One region of the Exiguobacterium sp. s161 genome, then DNA from elsewhere that is predicted to be linked to it. Evidence: riboswitches for the same ligand, from Rfam matches in the RefSeq annotation. Region 1 holds a riboswitch; each other region holds the start of a gene.
What was found. A riboswitch is a leader RNA that binds a small molecule or an ion and turns the genes downstream of it on or off. The one in region 1 is predicted to bind lysine.

Region 1 (4,151 bases):
TAGCGCATACGGTAACTGTGTCGTAACGTGATCGATATGATGGGATCCAGCCCCTGTCGAACTGAGGATCGTCGTATCGGAAATCGGTGAACAATGGTCACCGAAGACAGATCCAGCAAGAACAGCAGCAAGCGTCGGTAATAAGAGTGAGGCATCGACAGCCATGACGAGATCCGCACCGATTGGCAACATGATCCCGAATGTGCCCCAACTTGTTCCTGTCGAGAATGCCATCAAGCAGGCAATCAAGAATAATAAGAACGGCAAGTACGAAGCAGAAATCGAGTTGCTGATGAAGCTTGCGAGATAATCGCCTGTTTTCATATCACCAATAACAGCGATGATCGTCCAAGCAAATAATAGAATCACGACTGCTGGCCACATCGAACGCATACCAGCGACGATGCTTGCACGGTAATCGCGACCCGGAATTTTTCGTCCGATCAGCATCAAGAAAGCGACGATTAAACTGATGACGACACCTGCGACAAGTGAGCGTGTGACGTCTGTTGCCTCAAATGCTCCAATTAAAGTAAACGGACGGTTGTCGGCTGCAAGTGCCTGAGCACCTGTCCCGAGTAACGCACTGATCGTAGCAATGACGAGAACGACGATCGGAACGACGAGATCCCGGACTTTTCCGTTCGTATGTTCGTTGACCTCTTTTGCCATCCCCATCGGTGTTCCTTTTGACGCATCAAAAAGTTCACCATTCGCAGCGCGGCGTTCATGCTGTTTCATCGGTCCGACAGAGACGCCAGAGTAAGCGATGTAAAGTGTTAAAAGTAACGCGAAAATCGCATAGAAGTTCATTGGAACGATCATCATGAAAGCACTAAACGCTGAGTAATCCGTAATCGAGTGCGTCGTTAAGATACCGGCGATGATGGAAATGATGAATGCGCCCCAACTCGAAAGCGGACTGATGACACAAACAGGCGCAGCTGTTGAGTCAATCAAATAGGCAAGCTTCGCACGTGAGACACCACGGCGATCCGTTAGCGGACGACTGACATTGCCGACAGCGAGACTGTTGAAGTAATCATCGATGAAAATCAAGATACCGAGACCGAAGGCGACTAAGCGTGCACCACGCGCTGTCTTGACGTGTGTAGAAGCCCATTCACCGAAGGCGCGAGCGCCACCAGATGTTTGAATTAATGTGGAAAGGACACCGAGCAATAACAAGAAAACAAGTAATAAAACGTTCCACTCGTTCAAGGCACCATCCGCCCAAAAGAGGCTAAAGATATTCTTGCCGAGATAGGTTACCGTATCGATCGGGTTAAAACGGTGAAGTAACAGGGCACCGACGAGAATGCCGACACCTAACGAAAGAACGACCTTTCGGGTAAAGATGGCTAATAAGATAGCTAGTAAAGCAGGTACAAGGGCAATAATGGAATCTGAATAGTTGACCATGAAAAATATCCTCCTCTTTAAAAATGGCTTAAAGATGAGACCCCGCGGCACAAAAAAAGCAAGGGCACCGGCAACAAAGCCGACACCCTCGCTGGATGCGTCTTTCTTAGCCGAATTGGAGCGCTCCATACAACTGTTATGTATGGCAATCGATCGGGTATTTCCCGAATCGACCAACGACGGTATGCTCGACGCATACTGTCATTTCGGCGATGTCACCTTTCCTGTAGTCGTCTTCGTTGTCATCCTCGGACCAAGTACTGATTGAAATCGCGCCTCTACCTCATCGATAGAATAGTCATATTCTGTTCTTATGGACACTTTATCACGTATTTCAAAAAAGATTCAACCATATATTCTGATAATTTAAGACAAAGTTGCTCATTCGGCAAAATGTTGAATGAGCTGTTTCATCAAATAGGCTTGGTTTTCTTCGAATTGTTTTTTTCGATGACCGTTCGCGCCAGATGGATGGGGGAAGTTGGAAAGAAGCTGATGTTGTTCGATTCGTCCATCCTGAATCAATCCACGGACTTGCGTCTCGACGACCCGACCGAGTGGAATTAATAACGCTGGTTTTTGTAACTGATTGATCTCAGCGACGAAGTGTTCTTCCGCGTAGTGCCTCAATAAAGGACTACGACTAATTTTCGGTTGATGACCCGAGTAATTCTTTTCGCGATAAAAGACGGGTTGCTTTAACAGTGATGTTGGATGCAATAATTTCTGATGTTGATGGAATAAGCTAGTAGCCGTCTCAATTCCGAGCAATGCTGGAAGCTCGAGTGTATCAAGCATCTGGACGAGGTTACGTCGCATCGTTCCGGCAAAACTGGCTGCATATTTGACGATGCGTGCCGTCCCTTCTAGTGAAGCCCCATGATGGAGGGCATCCGTTGCTTCTTCGAAAGCGATTCGCATCTGTTCAAAACCTGGTGTGATCCCGATGATGACGACTTTTGCTTCAGTATTGACATATTCGCCAATCGGAGAATAATAGACGGTCAGCTCGTTCTCCTGTTGCAATAAAAAATCGTCCGTCCATAATTCATCACGTCGTAACGTACGATCATCAGGTAAGCTACGAATGGCTTGTTCAAATATAGTTAATGAATTCATGAAGAACCCTCTCTCTCTGTATTGGCACTATAATAACAAATAATACCATTTGAGACAATTAAACCCTTTCACTATTTGTGTATAGGTATATAAAAAAGGACTCGAGACGAGTCCTTTTCGTGCATCATGCGCGTTCTTTGACCGAAGCAACTTCATATGTCAGAATCTCGCTGCCGAGCATTGGCGATTCTCCTGCCTCACTACTCGCAGGTCGACTATGTGACGCTTTGAAATCGTCACTCTCACGCCATGCTTGAAAACTCTTCATGTCTTCCCAGTACATGTTGACGTTCATTTCATCATGTTCTTCGATGTTTTGCGTCAATAAGACCTCGACGCGGATGAATCCGTCCATCGTATCAAGTCCACTTGGACGCGTAAAACGAGGAGCGAGAGCTGCAGCCATCCCTTTTTTGACTTTAATCCGGTTCGTAACGACGATCATCATAAAATCCCCTTTCAAAAAACGAGTAACGTACTTCTTCAGTATAGTACGATGAAGGCAAGAATGCCGGAAAGAAGGAACAAACGACAATGAATGAACAGGAATACGATCAACGATTACGAATCGAGACCATTGAGATGCAACACCTCTATGGTGTGTTTAGTCACTACAATCGCTATGAACCAACGCCTTATGCGGCACTAGACGAATTATGCGAAACGTATTTGTTTCAAAAACAGGACACGGTCATTGATTTCGGGTGTGGGAAAGGGCGTTTGAACTTTTACTTACACGACCGATTCGATTGTTCCGTCATCGGAATCGAGATGAACGGACAATTTTACGAGGACGCACTCCGGAATATGGCGAACTACCAAAGTCGACGGAAGCGGCGTTCCGGAAGTTTGCGATTTGAACAGACGTATGCCGAGCAGTATGCCATTCCGGATGAGACGAATAAGTTTTATTTCTTCAATCCATTCTCTTCACAAATTTTCATGAAAGTGATCGATCACATTTTAAGTTCGGTCGAACGTTCCCCGCGTTCGGTTGATCTCATCTTGTATTACCCGACCGATGAATACCGGGAGTACTTGGAGCGTCATACCGTATTCGAGCAAGTCGATGAGATTCGATTACGAGACCTCTATGAAAAAAATCATGACGAGCGGTTCGTCATCTATCGCTTTGATCCGAACAAACTGCTTCAAAACGGGTATGAATACAGTGAGGAAAGAAATAAAAGATAAGGAGGTCGGATGATGATCCGTTTAGAGCATGTCACGAAAGAGTTTGCACCGGGGCGTGGAATATTCGATGTCAGTTTTACAGTTGATCCGGGTACGATATTCGGTTTCATCGGACCAAATGGATCTGGAAAATCAACGACACTCCGACATTTGATGGGACTATTGGCTGCGGATGGTGGAAAGGCGACGATCGGTGGTTTTGATTGCTGGAAGCAAAGTAAAGAAGTGAAGAAATTGGTCGGTTATTTGCCGGGGGAGATTAGTTTACCTGGAGACATGACGGGAGCAGACATGCTGGATTTGATGCAACGACTACACGGTAGCGATCCGGCACGGCGACAACTGTTGTTGAAACGATTTCCTTTTGAGACGAAGACGAAAATCCGCAAGATGTCAAAAGGGATGAAACAAAAATT
Region 2 (4,151 bases), on a different contig from region 1:
GTGTTACTCAAAGCGCACGCTGCACTCGAGACGATTACATTGACGAAGGACGTCGCGCATTTCAAACCACTACTCAGCAAACAATACGCAGAAACGATCTATAACGGTCTCTTCCATGCACCATTGACGAAAGGCTTGAAAGCATTCCTGACGGCGACACAACAGGACGTCACAGGAGAAGTTCGCGTTAAACTGTTCAAAGGAAACGCAACCGTGACAGGTCGTCAGTCCGCTGTCTCACTCTACGATGAGAAACTTGCGACGTATACGAAAGAAGACGCGTTCGATCATGAAGCAGCAAAAGGCTTCATCAAATTACACGGACTTGCCGTTTCGACGCATGCGAGCGTACATCGTCAGGCGGGTGTAACGAAATGACCAAACTCTGGGGTGGACGTTTTACGGAAAGTGCTTCCGCTCAAGCGGAAGCCTTCGGAGCATCGATCACGTTCGATCAAAAATTAGCGAGCGTCGATTTAAAAGGCAGTCTCGCACACGCGCAGATGCTATTTGAACAAGGGATCCTCGCTCAAGACGAGTGGACACAAATCGAGCAAGGACTGAAGCAACTGGAAACGACGTTAGCGGATCATGTGTATACGCTAGCAGATGAAGACATTCACATGAATCTCGAGCGTCTATTGACGGAACAGATTGGTCCGGTTGCAGGAAAACTGCATACGGCACGGAGCCGAAACGATCAGGTCGCAACGGATTTACATCTATGGATGGAACAACATGTTGAAGCGTTGACGACGGCATTACGCGAGCTCCAATCGGTCATCACGGAACAAGCGGAGCAACATATCGAGACGGTCATGCCAGGGTATACGCATTTGCAACGGGCACAACCGATCTCGCTTGCGCATCATTTGCTCGCTTATTTCTGGATGTTCGAACGTGATGTCGAACGGTTGACGGATAATCAAAAGCGGATCCGGAAATCACCGCTCGGGGCAGGCGCGCTCGCGGGGACGACATTCCCAATCGATCGTTTTCGTTCTGCCGAGTTGCTCGGTTTTGAGTCAATCTATCCGAACAGTCTCGACGCTGTCTCCGACCGCGATTTCGTCATCGAATACCTCGGGATCGCCTCGACCGTCATGATGCATCTCTCGCGTTTTTGTGAAGAAATCATCATCTGGGCATCGCAAGAATTTGGCTTCATCGAGTTGTCTGATGCTTTCTCGACAGGGTCGAGCATGATGCCACAGAAGAAAAATCCTGATTTCGCTGAATTGATTCGTGGGAAAACGGGGCGCGTCTACGGCAATCTGATGGGCTTCTTGACGACGATGAAGGCATTACCACTCGCTTACAACAAAGACATGCAAGAGGATAAGGAAGGGGTCTTCGATACAGCAGATACCGTTCTCCAATCCGTTCAAATCTTCACCGGAATGATTGAATCTGCGACGTTTAAGACCGAAGCGCTCAAGAAGGCGACAATGCAAGACTTCTCGAATGCAACGGAACTCGCCGACTACCTTGTAACGAAAGGCATACCGTTCCGGGAAGCGCATGAAATCGTCGGCAAAGCCGTCCTTTACTGTGTGCAGAACGGTTGTTTCCTGAAGGATTTGAACCTCGAGACGTATCAAACGTTCCATCCTGATATCACGGAAGACGTCTATCCGCTCCTCGATCCGGTTCAAGCAGTAGCACGCCGGACTAGCTACGGCGGGACAGGGTTTGCTGCCGTGTCGGAGCAACTCGAACTCGCGAAACAGCATCTTGCGAATTGACGAATTTTGAAAAAAAACAGTCAAATGACTGGATTTAACAAAAGATGTCTGCTATAACTGTAACTAACAACCGACAGATAGAGGCGCGGATGACATGAGTAGCATCATTCTTGAAGGCAAGCATGCCGAATGATGTGAAAGGGGAAGTCCGCCGAAGTGAACGAGAAGATGCTTCTTCTCATTTGCTGGTACAACGGTTAAGATCCGTTGTACTGCCGAAACCGATGTTTCGGAGCGCTATCTTACGTAAAAGAACGAATGACTTTGTCTTCGTTTGTCCGATCGTGATAACGACGGGCCGTAGGAACGCTCCTACCGGCCCGTCGTTTTTTTCTGTATCGGGACAAAGGAGATAGGATTGTGACAACTGTACTTAAATTTGGTGGAAGCTCGGTTGCGACTGTCGAACAGATTCAGTCTATTGCGAATTATTTGAAGAGTCGCGCAGCCGAAGGTGAAAAACTTGTCGTCGTCGTTTCAGCGATGGGCAAGATGACAGATTCTTTGATTGCTCAGGCGCAAGCCATCACAGATCGCCCCGAGCGCCGAGAACTCGATCGTCTGCTTGCCATCGGAGAAGAACAGACGATTTCATTACTCAGCATCGCCCTCAACTCACTCGGCGTCAAAGCGTTATCGCAAACAGGCGCTCAAGCGGGAATCAGTACGATGGGATTGCATACGAAAAGTAAGATCAAACAGATTGATGGAAATCTATTACGACAAAAACTCGAAACATACGATGTCGTCATCGTCGCTGGATTCCAAGGTGTCAACGAACTCGGTGATGTCACGACGCTCGGACGTGGTGGATCGGATACAACGGCTGTTGCCCTTGCGGCAGTCCTTGATAAACGGTGTGAAATCTACACGGATGTCGACGGTGTCTATACGGCTGATCCACGAATCCATGCTGCTGCTCAACCGATTCCGCACATCTCATATGATGAGATGATGGAGATGAGCGCCCTCGGGTCGAAGGTCATGGAAATGCGGAGTGTCGAACTAGGAAAAAAATACGGCGTACACATCTTCGTCGGGAAAACACTTGAATCGAAAAGGGGAACATGGATCATGGAAGCGACGGAAACAATGGAACAAAAAGCGGTGACGAGTGTCAGTGTGACGAAGAACGTCTTGACGGTATCAATCAAACACGTACCGCAAACGAATGCAGCAGTAGCCGATATCTTCGAACTGTTATCCAATCGCCACGTCAACATCGACATGATCAGTCAAACGACGTTCGACAGTGACATTTTCTTATCGTTCTCATGTCCACTCGATGAGGAAGAGTTCCTCGATGAAGCATTGAAAGACATCATGGATCGCTTCACGACAGTCAAGGTCGATCGCCATAATCAACACGCAAAATTATCTGTCGTCGGAATCGGGATGCGGGATGCAACAGGTGTCGCTTCGAAGTTGTTCGCAATCTTCCGAGCGGAGAACATCCCGTTCTATCAAGTTACGACTTCAGAAATCAGCATCTCGTACACGATTGCACAAGCAGACATTGAACGGACGGTTGCAGCGATTGCAAACGCGTTCGAGTTATAAGGAGGAAAACAGGATGTATCATGTAGCCGTCATTGGAGCAACCGGCGCCGTCGGTCAAAAAATGTTACAAGTCCTAGCAGAACTGGACTTCCCGGTCAGCCACCTGTCCGCTTACGCTTCTGCTCGTTCAGCAGGGAACACGGTACAGTTCAAGGGAGAAGATATTACGATCCAAGCGCTGACGCCAAATATCACGGAAGACGGGATCGATGTCGCGTTGTTCGCAGCAGGCGGAACGATCAGTGAGCAATATGCCCCGTTACTAGCTGAAAACGGAACACTCGTCGTTGATAATTCAAGTGCTTTCCGGATGCAGGAGACGATTCCGCTCGTCGTGCCAGAAGTCAATCCGCAAGCGATTCAAGCGACGGACCGCTTGATCGCAAATCCGAACTGTTCGACGATTCAATCCGTCGTCGCTTTAGCACCGCTCCAGTCACTGGGATTCGAACGGATCAACTATACGACGTATCAGGCCGTATCTGGTTCTGGTCAAAAAGGAATCGAGGATCTGGCACGTGGAGCACGCGGAGAAGAGCCCGTCAATTATCCGCATCCGATTCACGATAACATCTTGCCGCATATCGATGTATTCCTTGAGAACGGCTATACGAAAGAAGAGCAGAAGATGATTGATGAAACACGGAAAATCTTCAATCTTCCAGCATTACCTGTCAGTGCGACATGTGTCCGGGTTCCAGTCACGAATTCTCACTCGGTTGCAATCAACGTCACGTTTACACAACCGACGACGGTTGCAGCGATCCGTGAAGCACTTGAAAACGCACCGGGCGTCGTCCTCATCGATGATGTCGCGAATACGCGTTATCCGATGCCACTTGACGC
Region 3 (4,151 bases), on a different contig from region 1:
TAGGATACCCGTGAAAATCGAGAAGAACGGAACGGCATCGGTTGAGCTTCCGATTGCGTTCAGCTTCTCCGGTTGCACAGTCGCAATCGTCTTCATCCCTTGAAGTAAATTCCCGTCACCCAGTGCAATAAAGCCAAGCACCGGAACTAGGAATCCAACGAAGACGAGCCCGATCCCGTTCAAGGTATCCGAGACAGCCACCGCACGTAGTCCTCCAAAAATCGCATAAATTGCTCCGATGATCCCGACGACCCAGACGACTAACCAAAGGGATTGCGTATAACTAAGACCAAATAGTTCCGGAACATCGAATAGCTGCAAGACAGCAATCCCACCCGAATAAAGCATCGAAGGAATCGTGACGCACATATATCCGAGTAAAAAGAGTAAGACTGTCATCCGGCGAACCGTCTCATCATACCGGTGACTTAAGTATTCCGGTAACGTCGAGATACCAAGCCCGAGAAACTTCGGGAGTAGATAAATCGCCATGATGATGGCAGCAAATCCCGCCGTGACTTCCCACGCCATACTCGACATGTTTCCCATGAAGGATTGTCCATTTAGTCCAATCAACTGTTCTGCCGACAAATTCGTCAGCAGTAGCGATCCGGCAATGAAAACGCCACTTAGCCCTCGTCCCGCTAAGAAGTATTCATCGACGCCTTGTGTTTTCCCACGCGTCAATCGGTAGGATATGTAAGCAACGAGCAACATGAAAAACGCTGCAGAACCTAATGTGAAAAATAATTCAGATGTAGTCATGCGTCTCCCCCCTATTCTTTATTCATATTTCTATTTTTGAATACTTATTCATTGATTCCTTTTTTATACTTTTTCAAAACTATATTTTAGAGAACGTTTTCATTTAAGGGAATAAAAAACCACCTTCAATAGAAGGTGGTTCCGATTGCAGAAAATGGACTGACTCAAAAAAAGAATGACACGTCTTTTCACGCCCTTTCCTCATACGAGACACAAGCCAGTTTTCCCGCTCCAGTCGAGCAGGAAAACGGGTCTTGTTTGTCTCTGAAAGCGCAAAATTGCGCTTTTTCCTGTAGGAGTGGCGTGTAACGTGTCATTCTTTTTTATACCGTCAGGAGAATCAGAGAAGCGTTTTGTTCACTCGACATCGCTTCCTAGGGAATAACAAGCAAGAGCGACCCTGCAGCGAAGCGATGCTTGTCCCTGGAAAAACGATTCGAAACGAACAAAAAAGCGCAATCTTTCTCATCAGACTCATCAGAGAAAAATTGCACTTTGTCTTCAATCTCAATCACCTTCATTTATAGAAGGTGGTTCACACATTATGATTGACGTGGATGTTCCGGGAAGTCCATCTCGTCATAACGAACGATCGACGTTCGATTTTTGAATTTATGTCCTAACCAGAAGGCAAGGAATAATGGAATACCAACATACGTTGCGGCAATTCCGACCCAATCGATTTGATCCGCAAGGAATGCGGCATAGTTTTGACCGACGATGACGAGGAAACAAAGACCGAATGCGAACAGCGGACCGAATGGGAACGCTGGTGCCACATATGGTAAGTCTTTCAACGAGTGACCTTGTGCAAGGAATCCTTTACGGAAACGATAGTGACTGATTGCAATCCCGAGCCATGCGATGAATCCTGTCATACCGGAAGCATTGAGTAACCACAAGTAGACTTGTCCACCAAACATTGACGTCAAGAAACAGAGTGCACCGATTGCTCCTGTTGCGAGCAAAGCGTTACGCGGTACACCGTTTTTCGATACTTTCGCGAACAACTTCGGTGCATCTCCTTGGCGAGCAAGCGTATAAAGCATCCGAGTCGAAGCATACATACCTGAGTTTCCGGCAGATAGAACAGACGTCAAGATGACGGCGTTCATGAGTGCTGCTGAGAACGCAAGACCTGCTTTTTCAAAGACGAGCGTAAACGGACTAACCGCTACGTCCGTAATGTCATTCGAAACCAAGTTCGGACTCGTATACGGAATGAGCATTCCGATGACGAAAATCGCGAAGACGTAGAAAAGTAAGATACGCCAGAAAACTTGTTTGACTGCTTTAGGAACGTTCTTTTTCGGGTCTTCCGACTCACCCGCGGCAATCCCGACGAGCTCCGTTCCTTGGAAACTGAATCCAGCAACAAGAATGATTCCGATGACGGCAGGAATCCCACCGACGAACGGTGCATCGCCAAGAGCAAAGTTTTTAAAGCCAACCGGTGGCTCCGATGTAAAGACACCGAAAATCATCGCAACACCGACGACTAAGAAGACGATGACGGTAACGACTTTAATCATCGCAAACCAATACTCCGCTTCCCCGAATCCTTTAACGGAGAAGTAGTTCAAGCCGATCATGAGTAAGAGGAATAAGGCACTGAAATAAAATCCAGGAACATCCGGGAACCAGTACGTCATGACGATTTGTGCTGCGACGAGTTCAACTGCGATCGTGACTGCCCAGTTGTACCAGTAGTTCCAGCCGAGTGCAAAGCCGAATGATGGATCGACGAATTTTGTTCCATATGTCGAGAAGGATCCAGCGACCGGCATGTACGCTGCCATTTCACCAAGACTTGTCATTAGGAAGTAAACCATCAGACCAACGATTGCATACGATAGGAGCGCACCACCTGGTCCTGCTGCTGCGACGGAAGCACCGGACGCAATGAAGAGTCCTGTTCCGATCGCTCCACCGATGGCGATCATTGACATATGACGGGCTTGTAATCCACGTTTTAATCCTTCTGCTGTCGAATCTGTTGTTTGTTTCACATCTAGATTGTTCATTTCGTTCGCTTCTCTCTTTAATAAATTTTTGAGAGGACACTTTTTGAATGAAAAAACAAAAAGCGCCCTCATCTTCCAGATGGAAGATGAGAACGCAACATAATAAAATGGATGCGCCTCATTCTACCGTCGTGAAAGATAGCTCTCCACAAGTAGGTGATACCAGACTTGTGACAGTATTAGACCTATTTGATCTAATCCCAATCGATCATCTTCAAAGCGATGATTGATTTCGGCAATTCTTCCTTTCAGGTCACCTCATCTGTCGCTTGACGACATCCGTAACCGTACTCTTAAGAACTGCAACCTCCATCCCACTGGTTGAGTGAGAACTGAATTAAGTTAGTTATTACTACGCCATATTACACAAAACGCCACGAAATTGTCAATTGCCTTTTTCGAATCTGGGGTAGTCGATGGTAAAAATCCGATATGTTTAGTACACTAAATGGTAGAAGTCCACTGAGAGAAAGGATGCTGCTTGCATGCCACAGGAACGTGATTTGCTAACTTATCGACTCGAGGAACAAATGCGTGTCATTCTTCGTACCCTGCGACGTGAACTTAACCGGCTATTTGAAGGAACGGCGACCCGGAGTGAATTTTTCATCTTACGAAGCCTTTCAGAAAATGGTCCTCAGCGCCCGACGCTTCTTGCGGAACAATTTGAGCTCGCGACGAGTCAAGTCACTGCTTTGACGGATAAGCTGTATAAACAAGGATATGTCACACGGACACGCTCGACGGAAGATCGTCGTTCAATCGTCCTCGCTTTGACGGATGACGGAGAACGTGCATTTCGGGATCTCGAAATCGTCCGGAAAAACTATTTACAAGATCGCTTCGGTACATTGACGGAAGAAGAGCTGGAAACGATGATTCGTGTCTTTGATAAAATTTTACTGACGATGGATGAGGATTCTCTTACTTCATCTTCTTAAAAACGGTAGATTTTCTACCGTTTTTTATTTTTCATCTAAACATTTATGCCTGTCTAACCGTTATCTAGTTGAGTATACTGGAAGTATATATATGGAAATCTGTTAGTTGGGGAGCTGGGAGGATTTGTTGTCCATCATGAATCAATTCATCATTAACTTTTGTCTACTGTTTACAACGATTACTCTCTTGTTCTTACCGTTTCGGAATCAACCGCGTATTTCATTGAACTCCAAATGGAGCATTCGACTTATACTCGGAGCAGTCTCTGGTTTGATTGCGGTCTTATTGATGTTCAATGGGATTCAAATCGATGTCGCCCGTGTTGATTTACGTATCGTTCCCGTCGCGATTGCCATGCTGTTCGGTGGTTTCCCAAGCGCCATCGTTGCTGGTGCAATGATCATCGGGACACGTTACTTT

Region 2: another riboswitch for lysine. It lies ahead of KNQ14_RS13440 (aspartate kinase); the one in region 1 lies ahead of KNQ14_RS11615 (Na+/H+ antiporter NhaC family protein).
Region 3: another riboswitch for lysine. It lies ahead of KNQ14_RS14940 (amino acid permease); the one in region 1 lies ahead of KNQ14_RS11615 (Na+/H+ antiporter NhaC family protein).

What each region holds. Positions count from the first base shown of each region.
Region 1 is NZ_JACSNH010000004.1:83,035-87,185, forward strand. It holds gene KNQ14_RS11615 (Na+/H+ antiporter NhaC family protein) at 1-1,422, opposite strand, end outside; lysine riboswitch at 1,533-1,711, opposite strand; gene KNQ14_RS11625 (uracil-DNA glycosylase family protein) at 1,804-2,541, opposite strand; gene KNQ14_RS11630 (heme oxygenase) at 2,666-2,986, opposite strand; gene KNQ14_RS11635 (SAM-dependent methyltransferase) at 3,076-3,735, shown strand; gene KNQ14_RS11640 (ABC transporter ATP-binding protein) at 3,745-4,151, shown strand, end outside.
Region 2 is NZ_JACSNH010000005.1:176,108-180,258, reverse strand. It holds gene KNQ14_RS13450 (argininosuccinate synthase) at 1-378, shown strand, start outside; gene argH (argininosuccinate lyase) at 375-1,745, shown strand; lysine riboswitch at 1,816-1,993, shown strand; gene KNQ14_RS13440 (aspartate kinase) at 2,106-3,305, shown strand; gene KNQ14_RS13435 (aspartate-semialdehyde dehydrogenase) at 3,319-4,151, shown strand, end outside.
Region 3 is NZ_JACSNH010000007.1:105,636-109,786, forward strand. It holds gene KNQ14_RS14935 (solute:sodium symporter family transporter) at 1-765, opposite strand, end outside; gene KNQ14_RS14940 (amino acid permease) at 1,308-2,789, opposite strand; lysine riboswitch at 2,921-3,109, opposite strand; gene KNQ14_RS14945 (MarR family winged helix-turn-helix transcriptional regulator) at 3,275-3,730, shown strand; gene KNQ14_RS14950 (diguanylate cyclase) at 3,867-4,151, shown strand, end outside.